DNA from 2 places in the Lentibacillus cibarius genome. Region 1 is predicted to be linked to the other one. Evidence: a T-box and tRNA genes for the amino acid it is inferred to sense, from the RefSeq annotation. Region 1 holds a T-box; the other holds one or more tRNA genes.
The links. The T-box of region 1 lies ahead of trpS (tryptophan--tRNA ligase). A T-box ahead of a tRNA ligase gene usually reads a tRNA of that ligase, here a tRNA-Trp.

Region 1 (6,349 bases):
ATCGGGTCGTTTGCTAATTAAATAAATCAACATTAATTGTCTAGCAGATATACCCACGCGTTTTTTTCAATGAATCGAATAATTTTTTTCATAATGGTCATAATGTATCCTAAATGATTCATTCAATAAGCGAGGGTTGTTTATGTTATATTTACATGACGTCTGGGTGAATTGGTTTGAAGGTGAGGAGAATGGCTACAATGTCTGTTATTTTCACGAGTGGCGCAAAGATGACGGAATTGAGCTGTTGGATCAGGTTCCGTTGTTATACATATCTGAAGCGCTTTTTGACTACATTGAAAATGATTTGCACGACTTGCCGGATGATATGATGGACAAAATCTACAAACGTGCGTATGTACGAAAAGGTCAGGAAAGAAAACCGCTTGAATTTGCGGCAGTTGTCACAGACGGAACTGATATTATTACATTTGACACCATTGGCTATCAAATTCCAGTCCGTAAAAGTAGGCTGATACCCAGACAAGAGCAGCTTGTATTCGACATGATTAAAACGACAAAGCCGGAATCGTTTGCATTCAATGAAAGAAAAGTGGAAAAAGAGTACCACATCCTATCGATGGAACCGGAACTTATTCATGGGTTGACCCGTAGAGAAAGGAACCTAAAGCAACTCCTAATGATAGCACTTGATCAATTGCGGACAGCGAATAATCCGCAAGAGCTCCGTTACTGGCTGACCGAATGGGACCCGAAGCAATACCCATATATTCGATATATGAATGAAAATACTGTATGGGAAACCTTATATGAAGGCGTCAAATATGGATGGAGCGACTGGCATGAGGATTTATGCACAAAAATGATTAAAGGGCAGCCGTTTCTCGAAAAAATGTGGGAAGCAGAACAGGAGACACAGCAAAATACGTCAAAGCTGAAATAGTTGCGACAAATATGAACCCCATTTATACGAAACAGAGGGGCACATGTTGTCTGAATAGAATCGATCCAAATAAAAAACGCTTGGAAACTTTTGTTCCAAGCGTTTTTCTATGATAATGAGTGGTGTAAATGGTTCTCTATTTTCGTTTTTTCTTTACGCGGCCGAGTCCCATTGCTTTTTTCGCTTTTCTGAGCGTTTTATTAGCGTTGTAGGAAGCTTTATCGGCGCCGGCATCTAAGATATCATCTAATACTTCAGAATTAATCAGCTCATGATACCGGTCCTGGATTGGCTTCAGCACGTCGATGACTGCTTGTGCCGTGTCCATTTTGAACGCGCCATACCCTTTATCTGCATATGTTGCTTCCAGGGTCTCAATGGATTTTCCGGAACAGCTGGCATGGATTGTCAGTAGGTTAGATATGCCTGGTTTGTTTTCTTTATCAAATTTCACAATGCCATCGGAGTCCGTTACGGCACTCTTGATTTTCTTTTCGATTCTTTTCGGTTCATCAAGCATGGAGATAAATGCTTTTTCATTTTCATCAGATTTACTCATCTTTTTCGTTGGATCCTGCAGTGACATGATGCGGGCTCCGACTTTCGGAATGCTTACTTCCGGTACGGTGAAAATGTCATTGAATTTGTTGTTGAATCGCTCTGCCAGATTCCGTGTCAATTCAAGGTGCTGCTTCTGGTCTTCACCGACAGGAACCACGTCCGTTTTATAAAGCAGAATATCGGAAGCCATTAGCGGCGGATATGTTAACAGTGCTGACGATACTGCCTCTTTTCCACCTTTTGATTTATCTTTGAATTGGGTCATCCGCTCCAGCTCACCAATATAGCTTATCGACTGCAGCATCCAACCGAGCTGGGTGTGGGCAGGGACCTCTGATTGAATAAACAATGTTGATTTTTCCGGGTCGATTCCTGAAGCAATATACAACGCCGCCAGCGATCGGATGTTATTTCTTAATTTGAGCCGGTCTTGTGGAACGGTAATCGCATGCTCGTCCACAATACAAAAATAACAATTATTCTCCTCCTGAAGCCCCACAAAATGCTGAATGGCTCCTAAAAAGTTCCCGATCGTTAAGGTTCCGCTTGGCTGAATCCCTGAAAATATCGTTTGCATGAATCACTCACTCCTTGTTTTTTCTAAATGTAAGATCATTAAGCTTATAGTTGACCCTATATGTAAAACGAAGGCTTCCAACAATAAAAAAGATCCATTTATCCCCAGGTCTAAAGGGACGAATGAACCGCGGTGCCACCCTTATTATTCTGCAGTTGTTGCAGAATCACTTTCAAAATAAATTAGCTCGAAAGTCCATTTCCAAATTACCTTGGTACTTGTTTTCACCAGCCACAAGCTCTCTAAAAATCCAGCGGGTAACTGTACTATACCTTTGTCATTGCTAGGAATATTGCGTTGAGTTTTTACTATTATATAAATCCTTTGGTAGAAATGCAAGAAGAAACCCTTGTTTGCGTTGTTGAATGGTGGATGAGTGCCCGATCGAGGCGGAGCGCCGTCGAAAAGGAAACTCATCGAGGTGATGAGTGCCCGAATGAGGCAGAGCGCAGTCGAAAAGGAAACTCATCGAGGTGATGAGTGCCCGAATGATGCGGTGCACAGTCGAAAAGGAAACTCATCGGGGTGATGAGCGCCCGAATGAGGCAGAGCGCCGTCGAAAAGGAAACTCATCGAGGTGATGAGCGCCCGAAAGATGCGGTGCGCCGTCGAAAAGGAAACTCATCGGTGTAATGAGTGCCCGAACGATGCGGTTCGCAGTCGAAAAAGTAACTCATCGGGGTAATGAGCGCCCGAAAGATGCGGTTCGCAGTCGAAAAGGAAACTCATCGGGGTGATGAGCGCCCGAATGAGGTGGTGTGCCGTCGAAAAGGAAACTCATCGAGGTGATGAGCGCCCGAATGAGGCAGAGCGCCGTCGAAAAGGAAACTCATCAGGGTAATGAGTGCCCGAACGAGGCTTCCCACCACCAAAAAAGGCACTCATTGCTGTAATGAGTGCCCGAAGTAGTCGTTTCCTCAACAAAAAAGTCGCTCATTCGTGTAATGAGCGACTAAAAAGCGCAATTCCATATGTTATTCGTAATACGTCCATTGGTGAACACCGACCACACGAAAATGATTTGCTAAGATTCGTCTTATCACCTTTTTTGATGCTACCGCTTGGCACCAATCATAAATCCTGTTCGTCGTCATTTTTTCATCAGGGAAGAGAATTTTATATTCCTTACTGCTTCTTAATATCGCATCATCACGTGGCTCTTTACACCCACATTTCTGGCAGACGCATGTTCTTTTCTCAGTATGCATGGCAATAGAATGGCATTCTGGGCAGGCAATTCCTTTTCGCAGTTGGTCAAAGTCGTAGGCGGGCAGCCGATCGAAAGGAGACTTTGTCATATGCAAAGTTAAAAGTTGGTCTGCAAGCTGCTTGTCGCTTTTTGTTAATTTTCCCGGCTGTGCGTTGAATTGTTTCAAATAACGATTTAGCTGAGACGGAAAAATGATTGATTGATTCATTGGGGCCTGGTATAAGGTGAATTCCGGATTGATGAATACTAAAGAAGTTTCCACTGGAAGGTTGACTCCGAGGTTGGAAAGCAACTGACATAATAAAGATTCACTTCTACTTAATTGGTGCAATGGGTTAATTATTTCTAAATTGGGCTTTTTGAAGAGTTTATCTGCAGTGTAATAATGATCACCTTCAAAGTTCTTCACTTCAAAAGCGTTAATCTTACGCTTGGTGATGATTAAAGTATCGATTTGGAAAGTAGTGTTGGTTACTTCTAGCAGTAAGTCATTTAAGATCAGGCATTCACACTGCAACTTTTCTGTTAAGGAATCAAATCGCTTTTCTCCTTCATAGCCTTTTTTTAAACTCAAATAGCGGTCCCTAAGCCTATTAGATAGCTTCATTCGAGCGTTTAATAATTCAAGGATTCTTAGTTCAGTTGGTTTTGTTCGTGACTTATACAGCACAGCATTGTCCACATCCTTTTTTAAATGCTATTATATACTAAATTTTTATAATTGGAAAAAATATATCATGAACCTATGTGAATTTATTTTGACAAAGCAATACCAACCGTTGCATTTCAAATAAAATATGATAATTTTATATACGTATGAGTGTATATTCATTTATAGCGTTTTCTGCTTTTGATTGATTAAATTTTAATAAGAGAGAAGGCAAATAAATTGCGGCATGTAAATAGACATCGGTTTGCTGTGATTACTGCTGTCTTGACTGTTTTAGCCTTGATTATAGGTAATTTAGTTGTGGCAACTGGCTCCGGGGATGCTTGTGGGACAGATTGGCCAACATGTAAGGGGAATCTCCTTCCTGACTTCCTGGATTATAAGCAAGTAATTGAATATTCTCATCGGCTATTCACCGGTTCATTGGGATTTGTGATTTTAATTAATGCTGTGCTAGCATGGAAACGAAAGTATACAGGTGAGACGTCAATTGGGGTATTGACTTTGCTTACGATGGCATTGTTATTGATACAATCCATGGTAGGGGCATTTAATGTCATACTTGGAACTCCACCTGGGTTTACGACACTTGATGTGGTGGTTAGTCTGTTCCTATTGACAAGTACTGTTTTCCTGGCGGTAGCGCTTCAGCGAGTTGAAGTGAAGTCACATGAGGGCAGGGAGATAAACCATTCTTATAAAAAGCTTTTTAGTCCTGCGTTATGGGTGTTTACGATTTATTTTCTAGAAGTTACGGTCGGGGCTTTTCTTAAACACAGTGGAGCAAGCAAAATAGTAAACAGTATGGTAACTGACGAACTGCTAATCAGTTCAAATTTGCTTTCCAAAGTTATCTATAATATTCATGGAATAAGTAATACGCTGATTGTAATTGGCGCATTATATCTTTTATTTATGTCCATTAGGAAAAGTGTTTTAGTGCCTGCTTCCGCTATGTTTTTTCTATTGATTGTCGTGAATGGCGTCACCGGATTTATGACCCAGTTGTCTTCGCTTAACCAGGTTGCTTCATCTATTCATATGATTGTCGTCGTAATAACGGTATTTCAGGGTGCATATCTTGTATCTAAGGCCTATTTTGGACCTTGTTTTTTCACATGGACAGTGAAGGGGGAGGAAGATGTCAGTTAAATTGCCTGCCATTCCAGTTTATTTATTGAATGTCAGTTACATTATTCTATTCTTTTTAGCAAGTTACATTACGAGCCTGTTTATTGCTGATGTTAAGTTCCAACATCTCATTGTTTTAACTGGCGTCGTTATTATTTATTGGTTCATTGCAAATGCAATCACTGGATTATATAAGAGATCTAAAAACATGAAACAAATACAGATCAAAACGGTCATTAGTTTTTTGATAATAACCATTGTAACCAGTCTTCAACAGCTTATGTTTTTTAAGATACCTTTCACTGCAACCTTTACTTTTTTTGGTATCAGCCTGCTATTTTTGCTTCTACTACATTCCGTGAGCTTTCGGCCTCGATTCAGCACTGAATAAACAAAAATAAGCTGGTGAACAAGTAACACTACTTACCACCAGCTTCATCTTTACTTAATACTCGATCTCCTCAAAGTCTTTTGGTTGGGGCGTTGGCTGTCTCGATCGTAAATCCTCATTTTCTGAAACTGCATTATTTATTTCCTGATACGGTTTTACCTTTCCAGATTGTTTTTCTGGATGCTTTTTGTCTGACTTATTTTTGCGCATGAAAACACCTCTTTCTCCCGTTTTAGTATCTAGTTGTTCTCGATTTCCCCCCATTTTATTTAAAAAACCAGGAAAAAGTCTGAAGTATTTTTAAAAATTGCAATGTGTGCTATTATTATTAAATTGAAAAACTTAAAAAACATATAGATAGGTCAATGTCATCATTCATAAAAGTACCATTGCTTGTACTTCGCGGTCGTAATGATTCCGGGTTCCAATGAGTGGGGATGAACAAAGAAATAGCAGCGTTTTTGGTGCAAAAAATAAACGAAAAACACTGAAATGAGAAAGGACTGACTCGATGATGAACACATTTACAAAGCCAATCCAAGTCTACCGGGGTGCTTATTTGGAAAGTTCGCATGACGTCCATATAGCAGTGGTGAAAGCGAACGGGGAAATGCTGGCGTCCTATGGGGATCCAAATAGGCTAACCTTTGCCCGTTCGTCAATGAAACCGTTTCAAGCACTGCCTGTTACTGAATCAGGCGCGTTGAAGGCTTTTAATCTGTCCGATAGGGAGCTAGCCGTGTTTTGTGCCAGCCATAATGGGGAGCCATTTCATAGACAGGCAGTTAAGAATGTATTGCAAAAAATTAATTTAAAAGAGGCCCATCTTCAATGCGGAACACACATCCCGAAAGATATGGATAGCTACAAACAGTTAATCAAAAATGGAGGTGAATTAACTTCCG
Region 2 (6,349 bases), 290 kb from region 1:
AAACCTTGGGAGTCAGACTATGGGTGATAAGGTTCATAGTCGAAAGGGAAACAGCCCGGACCGCCAGCTAAGGTCCCTAAGTATACGTTAAGTGGAAAAGGATGTGGCGTTGCCCAGACAACCAGTATGTTGGCTTAGAAGCAGCCATCATTTAAAGAGTGCGTAATAGCTCACTGGTCGAGTGACGCTGCGCCGAAAATGTACCGGGGCTAAACGTATCACCGAAGCTGCGGATTGTTCTTACGAACAATGGTAGGAGAGCGTTCCAGGTGCTGTGAAGTCAGACCGTGAGGACTGGTGGAGCGCCTGGAAATGAGAATGCCGGTATGAGTAGCGAAAAAAGAGTGAGAATCTCTTTCACCGAATGCCTAAGGATTCCTGAGGAAGGCTCGTCCGCTCAGGGTTAGTCGGGACCTAAGCCGAGGCCGAAAGGCGTAGGCGATGGATAACAGGCAGATATTCCTGTACCACCTCGTGAGCGTTTGAACGATGGGGGGACGCAGCAGGATACGGAAAGCGCACCGATGGATGTGTGCGTCCAAGCAGTGAGGAAGTTGGGCAGGCAAATCCGTCCAATAATTCCAAGCTGTGATGGGGAGGTCAATTGTGATCGAAGTTCCAGATTCCACACTGCCAAGAAAAGCCTCTAGTGAGTTCACAGGTGCCCGTACCGCAAACCGACACAGGTAGGCGCGGAGAATATCCGAAGGTGATCGGGAGAACTCTCGTTAAGGAACTCGGCAAAATGACCCCGTAACCTAGGGAGAAGGGGTGCTCAGGCTGAGTCTGAGCCGCAGTGAATAGGCCCAAGCGACTGTTTACCAAAAACACAGGTCTCTGCGAAGCCGAAAGGCGAAGTATAGGGGCTGACACCTGCCCGGTGCTGGAAGGTTAAGGGGATGCGTTAGCCTTCGGGCGAAGCGTTGAACCGAAGCCCCAGTAAACGGCGGCCGTAACTATAACGGTCCTAAGGTAGCGAAATTCCTTGTCGGGTAAGTTCCGACCCGCACGAAAGGTGCAACGACTTGGGCACTGTCTCAACGAGAGACCCGGTGAAATTATACTATGCGTGAAGATGCGCATTACCCGCGACAGGACGGAAAGACCCCGTGGAGCTTTACTGCACCTTGATATTGAATGTTGGTACAGCTTGTACAGGATAGGTGGGAGCCGTCGAAGCGTGAGCGCTAGCTTACGCGGAGGCACCCGTGGGATACCACCCTGGCTGTACGAACATTCTAACCCAGGGCCGTTATCCGGCCCGGAGACAGTTTCAGGCAGGCAGTTTGACTGGGGCGGTCGCCTCCCAAAAAGTAACGGAGGCGCCCAAAGGTTCCCTCAGAATGGTTGGAAATCATTCATGGCGTGTAAAGGCACAAGGGAGCTTGACTGCGAGACCTACAAGTCGAGCAGGGACGAAAGTCGGGCTTAGTGATCCGGTGGTTCCGCATGGAAGGGCCATCGCTCAACGGATAAAAGCTACCCCGGGGATAACAGGCTTATCTCCCCCAAGAGTTCACATCGACGGGGAGGTTTGGCACCTCGATGTCGGCTCATCGCATCCTGGGGCTGTAGTCGGTCCCAAGGGTTGGGCTGTTCGCCCATTAAAGCGGTACGCGAGCTGGGTTCAGAACGTCGTGAGACAGTTCGGTCCCTATCCGTCGTGGGCGCTGGAAGTTTGAGAGGAGCTGTCCTTAGTACGAGAGGACCGGGATGGACACACCGCTGGTGTACCAGTTGTTCCGCCAGGAGCACAGCTGGGTAGCTACGTGTGGTAAGGATAAGTGCTGAAAGCATCTAAGCATGAAGCCCCCCTCAAGATGAAACTTCCCATCACTTCGAGTGAGTAAGATCCCTCAGAGACGATGAGGTTGATAGGTCCGAGGTGGAAGCGTGGTGACACGTGGAGCTGACGGATACTAATCGATCGAGGACTTAACTACTACTACAGTCGTTGAATCACACTCTTATTTAGTTTTTAGGGTGTAAATTTCAAATTTACCCTTGATTTTTTCAAAAAAACCATTATAATATTTATTGGCACGAAGAAATCAGTCGACCACTTGGTTATAAAAGGTTTTGATTAAAGCTCCTATATTTCAAGTTTTGCGGGAGACAAAATCATTCATAACTTTAGGGTCTGGCGATGATAGCGGAGAGGACACACCTGTTCCCATGCCGAACACAGCAGTTAAGCTCTCCAGCGCCGATGGTAGTTGGGGCCTTGCCCCTGCAAGCGTAGGACGTCGCCAGGCATTTCCTTTGGTATATTCCACAGTAGCTCAGTGGTAGAGCTATCGGCTGTTAACCGATCGGTCGCAGGTTCGAATCCTGCCTGTGGAGCCATGGAGAGCTGTCCGAGTGGTCGAAGGAGCACGATTGGAAATCGTGTAGACCGCTATCGCGGTCTCGAGGGTTCGAATCCCTCGCTCTCCGCCATTATAATTATCTTTGTGGCCCGTTGGTCAAGAGGTTAAGACACCGCCCTTTCACGGCGGTAACACGGGTTCGAATCCCGTACGGGTCATCATTAATTTAAAGGATAGAGTTGACGGCATGTAAATACATGCAATCGCACATCCTGTGCGTCGGAGGATTAGCTCAGCTGGGAGAGCACTTGCCTTACAAGCAAGGGGTCGCAGGTTCGAGCCCTGCATCCTCCACCATATTTCACTTATTTATTTCATATCGCGGGGTGGAGCAGTCTGGTAGCTCGTCGGGCTCATAACCCGAAGGTCGCAAGTTCAAATCTTGCCCCCGCAACCAAAATTATTCAATTAACTACGTCGAATAACTATCATTGCTAAATGAATATCAGTTGTGCTTCATGAGTGCAACCAAAACAATTTAACATGGTCCGGTAGTTCAGTTGGTTAGAATGCCTGCCTGTCACGCAGGAGGTCGCGGGTTCGAGTCCCGTCCGGACCGCCATTTTTAAATTAAATCTTATCATTGCTTAACACCTTTAAGGCTCGATAGCTCAGTCGGTAGAGCAACGGACTGAAAATCCGTGTGTCGGCGGTTCGATTCCGTCTCGAGCCACCTTTTCCAAATATAGGATATGGAGGGGTAGCGAAGTTGGCCAAACGCGGCGGACTGTAAATCCGCTCCCTCAGGGTTCGGGGGTTCGAGTCCCTCCCCTCCACCATTTAAATAAATAGGGGTATAGTTTAATGGCAAAACGAAGGTCTCCAAAACCTTTGATGCGGGTTCGACTCCTGCTACCCCTGCCATAATTTCTATTATGGCGGTCGTGGCGAAGTGGTTAACGCACCGGATTGTGGCTCCGGCATTCGTGGGTTCGATCCCCACCGGTCGCCCCATTATAATCGATATATTGGGCTATAGCCAAGCGGTAAGGCATCGGGTTTTGATCCCGTGATTCCCAGGTTCGAATCCTGGTAGCCCAGCCAGTAAAAGCGGAAGTAGTTCAGTGGTAGAACACCACCTTGCCAAGGTGGGGGTCGCGGGTTCGAATCCCGTCTTCCGCTCCATTTTCTTTATATTTTTCTTTTGGCGGTATAGCCAAGTGGTAAGGCAGAGGTCTGCAAAACCTTTATCACCGGTTCGAATCCGGTTACCGCCTCCAAGTACAACTTTTATGCCGGTGTGGCGGAATTGGCAGACGCGCACGACTCAAAATCGTGTTCCTACGGGAGTGTGGGTTCGAGCCCCACCACCGGTATCTTTAGATGAAAACAAAATAATTTAAAAAAACGATAAAACACTCACAAATATTGATACACCAATGTTTGTGAGTGTTTTTGTTAACAAGGATATAAGGTTATTTTTATTCCATGGATAGTTGAATGATTTTTGCTCGAAGAATAATTCTAATTCAATCCGACAAATCGCTAAGTTTAATCCAAAAGAAAATCCTTGACCAATTGGTTCAATTGTCTTTTTATATCTGAGAAATCCCTATTCATATCTAAAGTCTTCACTCCAAACCGATTGTTACTAATAGAAAGTTCACTATCTGGAACAATGACCTCATCCGACATTGCATAGAGTAGTACTCCGCTCACATGACCAGAATTGGTATAGTCTTTATTTTTAACGTATGTAAAGATTTGGTACATATTGTGAGAGTGAAAGCTTTTACTATTATAATAACTATTAGATTGCATCATTTGCTGGTAGTATTTCGTATCTATAATAAGAACCTTTTCTCCATAAGTAAGCGTAATATCGGTTTTCATAACAGGAAGAAACTCAATATCACCTTCATCAACATCCCAATTAATATGAGAAGCGGAGGCATTAAATTCCGGATAGTGTTTTCGATAGTACTCCAGTACAAACTTTTCAAAAAGACGATGCATTTTCTGATTGTCCACAAATCGCGCCAGTTTTCGGTCACCATCTTGCTCGGTAAGTAGTAATCCCTCTATGACCAAATAACATATATTAATTAACAGCTTATAGGTAGCATTATTCCGGTGGTATTTGATACTTGACCACTGAATTCTACGATAATCTATTCGATCCACGTTGGAAAAGTAAAGCAGCACCTTTTTTAAATCCTTTTTATTCCTACTTGACACTTCAGGAGTCTTAACTAACAGAACCGCAGTAGTCTTAAGGATCTGGTTCATATAGGTGTTTTCTGTATATTGGTCAAAACTACAAATCAACTGCTTGTTTCGCATCGTATTTTGTTTGACTGAAAGAGTAACATTAATTTTACCTTTGGGTGACCTGAGAGATTCCGTATTTTCAACATAGTCTCTCCATAATCCCCGCTTAATTTGGTTTCCCATGCCCTTTGCAAGGATAGCGGCAAATAAATCTGCCGCATATTCAAATTCCTCTGTTTCTAACTTTGCATAGTTTTCCTTATTCATCACTTGAAATGCATACGCAAGCATATGATAAATGTTCTTAATTTTAATCATTCAGAACACCACGGAGTCGATTTGTCCATAGTTCAATCTTAGAGGGATCGTCAAACCAATACTCATCTAATAATGGTATCAATTCATATTCTATTACCGATGACAACCACTCGTCTGTTATTTCTTCATCTGGGCATAGATAGCTATGACCGATTTTAAAGCCACTTCCAAGAGATTCGTCTTGACTAATATAGTTGTTTAGGGCTTTTATTTGTTCAACTAGAGCATTAAATTTTGAGTTATTTGCTTTAGATACTATTTCTTGAAACCCGTCAGAATCAAATGCTGGCTCTAATTTAAAGAAAGCAAATCGTCTTCTAAGGGCATAATCAATCATGGCTAGGCTTCGATCTGCTGTATTCATCATTCCAAGAATATATACATTCTTGGGAACTGAAAATAGTTCATTGGCATAAAGCAGGCGAAGTTTTTGCCCACGCTTGTCATTTTCGATTAGCATTAGAAGTTCACCAAATATATTACTTAAATTACCTCGGTTAATCTCATCAATAATAAAGAAATAATCACGGTCACTGTCCTGTTCAGCTTTTTTACAAAACTCATAAAATGGCCCTTCTGCAAGTTCAAATCCATTGTTTGTTGGGCGATATCCCATAACAAAATCTTCATAACTATAGCTTTGGTGGAATTGTATCATCATTACCCGACTCACATCTTTTTCACCCATCATAGAATATGCAAGTCTTTTGGCAGCAAATGTTTTTCCGACGCCAGGTGCCCCTTGTAAGATAACGTTTTTCTTCTTATTAAGAAGGGTTACTATTCTGTTGTAACGATCTTCATCCATAAATACTTCATGAAGAAAATCCTCTTCTGTATAGGGGTCGTAATCGACTTCTATATCTTCTATATCATCATCTTCATCTATAAACAGGTTTTCAAGTTTCCGTACATAATCCGTATATGGGGTTATATCGGTAAGTGTCTTATTTACGGCCTTACCGGGATGTTCCAATTCATCATTATTAATCCATTTCACTTTATGGATATGTTGATATTTGTCACGAGTTGAATCAAACATATATTCAGATTCAACGATGCCTCGTCCGATTACTTTTGACCTTCCTTTTTTTACATAGATGGTATCACCTGGTAATAATTCATTAGCAAATTGCCATGTGGCGTGTGCGGCATTAATATACGTGTATTCTTGTCCATATATTTCTTTCATTTTGGATTTCATTTCTTCTTTTGATGAAAATTGACTTAAATCACCCATTTCATCCCAACCAATCCCCATAATACCTTGGGAGTAAAATTCGTCCCATTTGGAGGCATTACGACCAGGAGAATAAATCCAATATCTTTTTTCTTTTTCGTTTACTATATCAGAAGGAGAGGGAGCATCTTTTTCTCTTTCCGTCTTCATTTTATCTGCCCATTTAATAAAAATATCACTGGCTAGTTCATCATCCATGTCGACGGTATGT

Region 2: it encodes a tRNA-Trp, which carries the amino acid that the T-box ahead of trpS (tryptophan--tRNA ligase) is inferred to sense. The anticodon was not compared.

The regions. Positions count from the first base shown of each region.
Region 1 covers NZ_VCIA01000001.1:2,887,484-2,893,832, forward strand. Annotated here, with positions in the region: gene FFL34_RS14175 (YjbA family protein) at 143-904, shown strand; gene trpS (tryptophan--tRNA ligase) at 1,041-2,042, opposite strand; T-box leader at 2,154-2,332, opposite strand; gene FFL34_RS14185 (nuclease-related domain-containing protein) at 3,017-3,826, opposite strand; gene FFL34_RS14190 (COX15/CtaA family protein) at 4,142-5,074, shown strand; gene FFL34_RS14195 (hypothetical protein) at 5,064-5,444, shown strand; gene FFL34_RS18330 (hypothetical protein) at 5,499-5,654, opposite strand; gene FFL34_RS14200 (asparaginase) at 5,956-6,349, shown strand, end outside.
Region 2 covers NZ_VCIA01000001.1:2,597,085-2,603,433, forward strand. Annotated here, with positions in the region: rRNA gene FFL34_RS12710 (23S ribosomal RNA) at 1-1,943, shown strand, start outside; rRNA gene rrf (5S ribosomal RNA) at 2,140-2,255, shown strand; tRNA gene FFL34_RS12720 (tRNA-Asn) at 2,272-2,346, shown strand; tRNA gene FFL34_RS12725 (tRNA-Ser) at 2,348-2,439, shown strand; tRNA gene FFL34_RS12730 (tRNA-Glu) at 2,456-2,527, shown strand; tRNA gene FFL34_RS12735 (tRNA-Val) at 2,591-2,666, shown strand; tRNA gene FFL34_RS12740 (tRNA-Met) at 2,690-2,766, shown strand; tRNA gene FFL34_RS12745 (tRNA-Asp) at 2,855-2,931, shown strand; tRNA gene FFL34_RS12750 (tRNA-Phe) at 2,970-3,042, shown strand; tRNA gene FFL34_RS12755 (tRNA-Tyr) at 3,064-3,148, shown strand; tRNA gene FFL34_RS12760 (tRNA-Trp) at 3,160-3,233, shown strand; tRNA gene FFL34_RS12765 (tRNA-His) at 3,248-3,323, shown strand; tRNA gene FFL34_RS12770 (tRNA-Gln) at 3,339-3,413, shown strand; tRNA gene FFL34_RS12775 (tRNA-Gly) at 3,420-3,494, shown strand; tRNA gene FFL34_RS12780 (tRNA-Cys) at 3,516-3,589, shown strand; tRNA gene FFL34_RS12785 (tRNA-Leu) at 3,604-3,685, shown strand; gene mcrC (5-methylcytosine-specific restriction endonuclease system specificity protein McrC) at 3,861-4,898, opposite strand; gene FFL34_RS12795 (AAA family ATPase) at 4,891-6,349, opposite strand, start outside.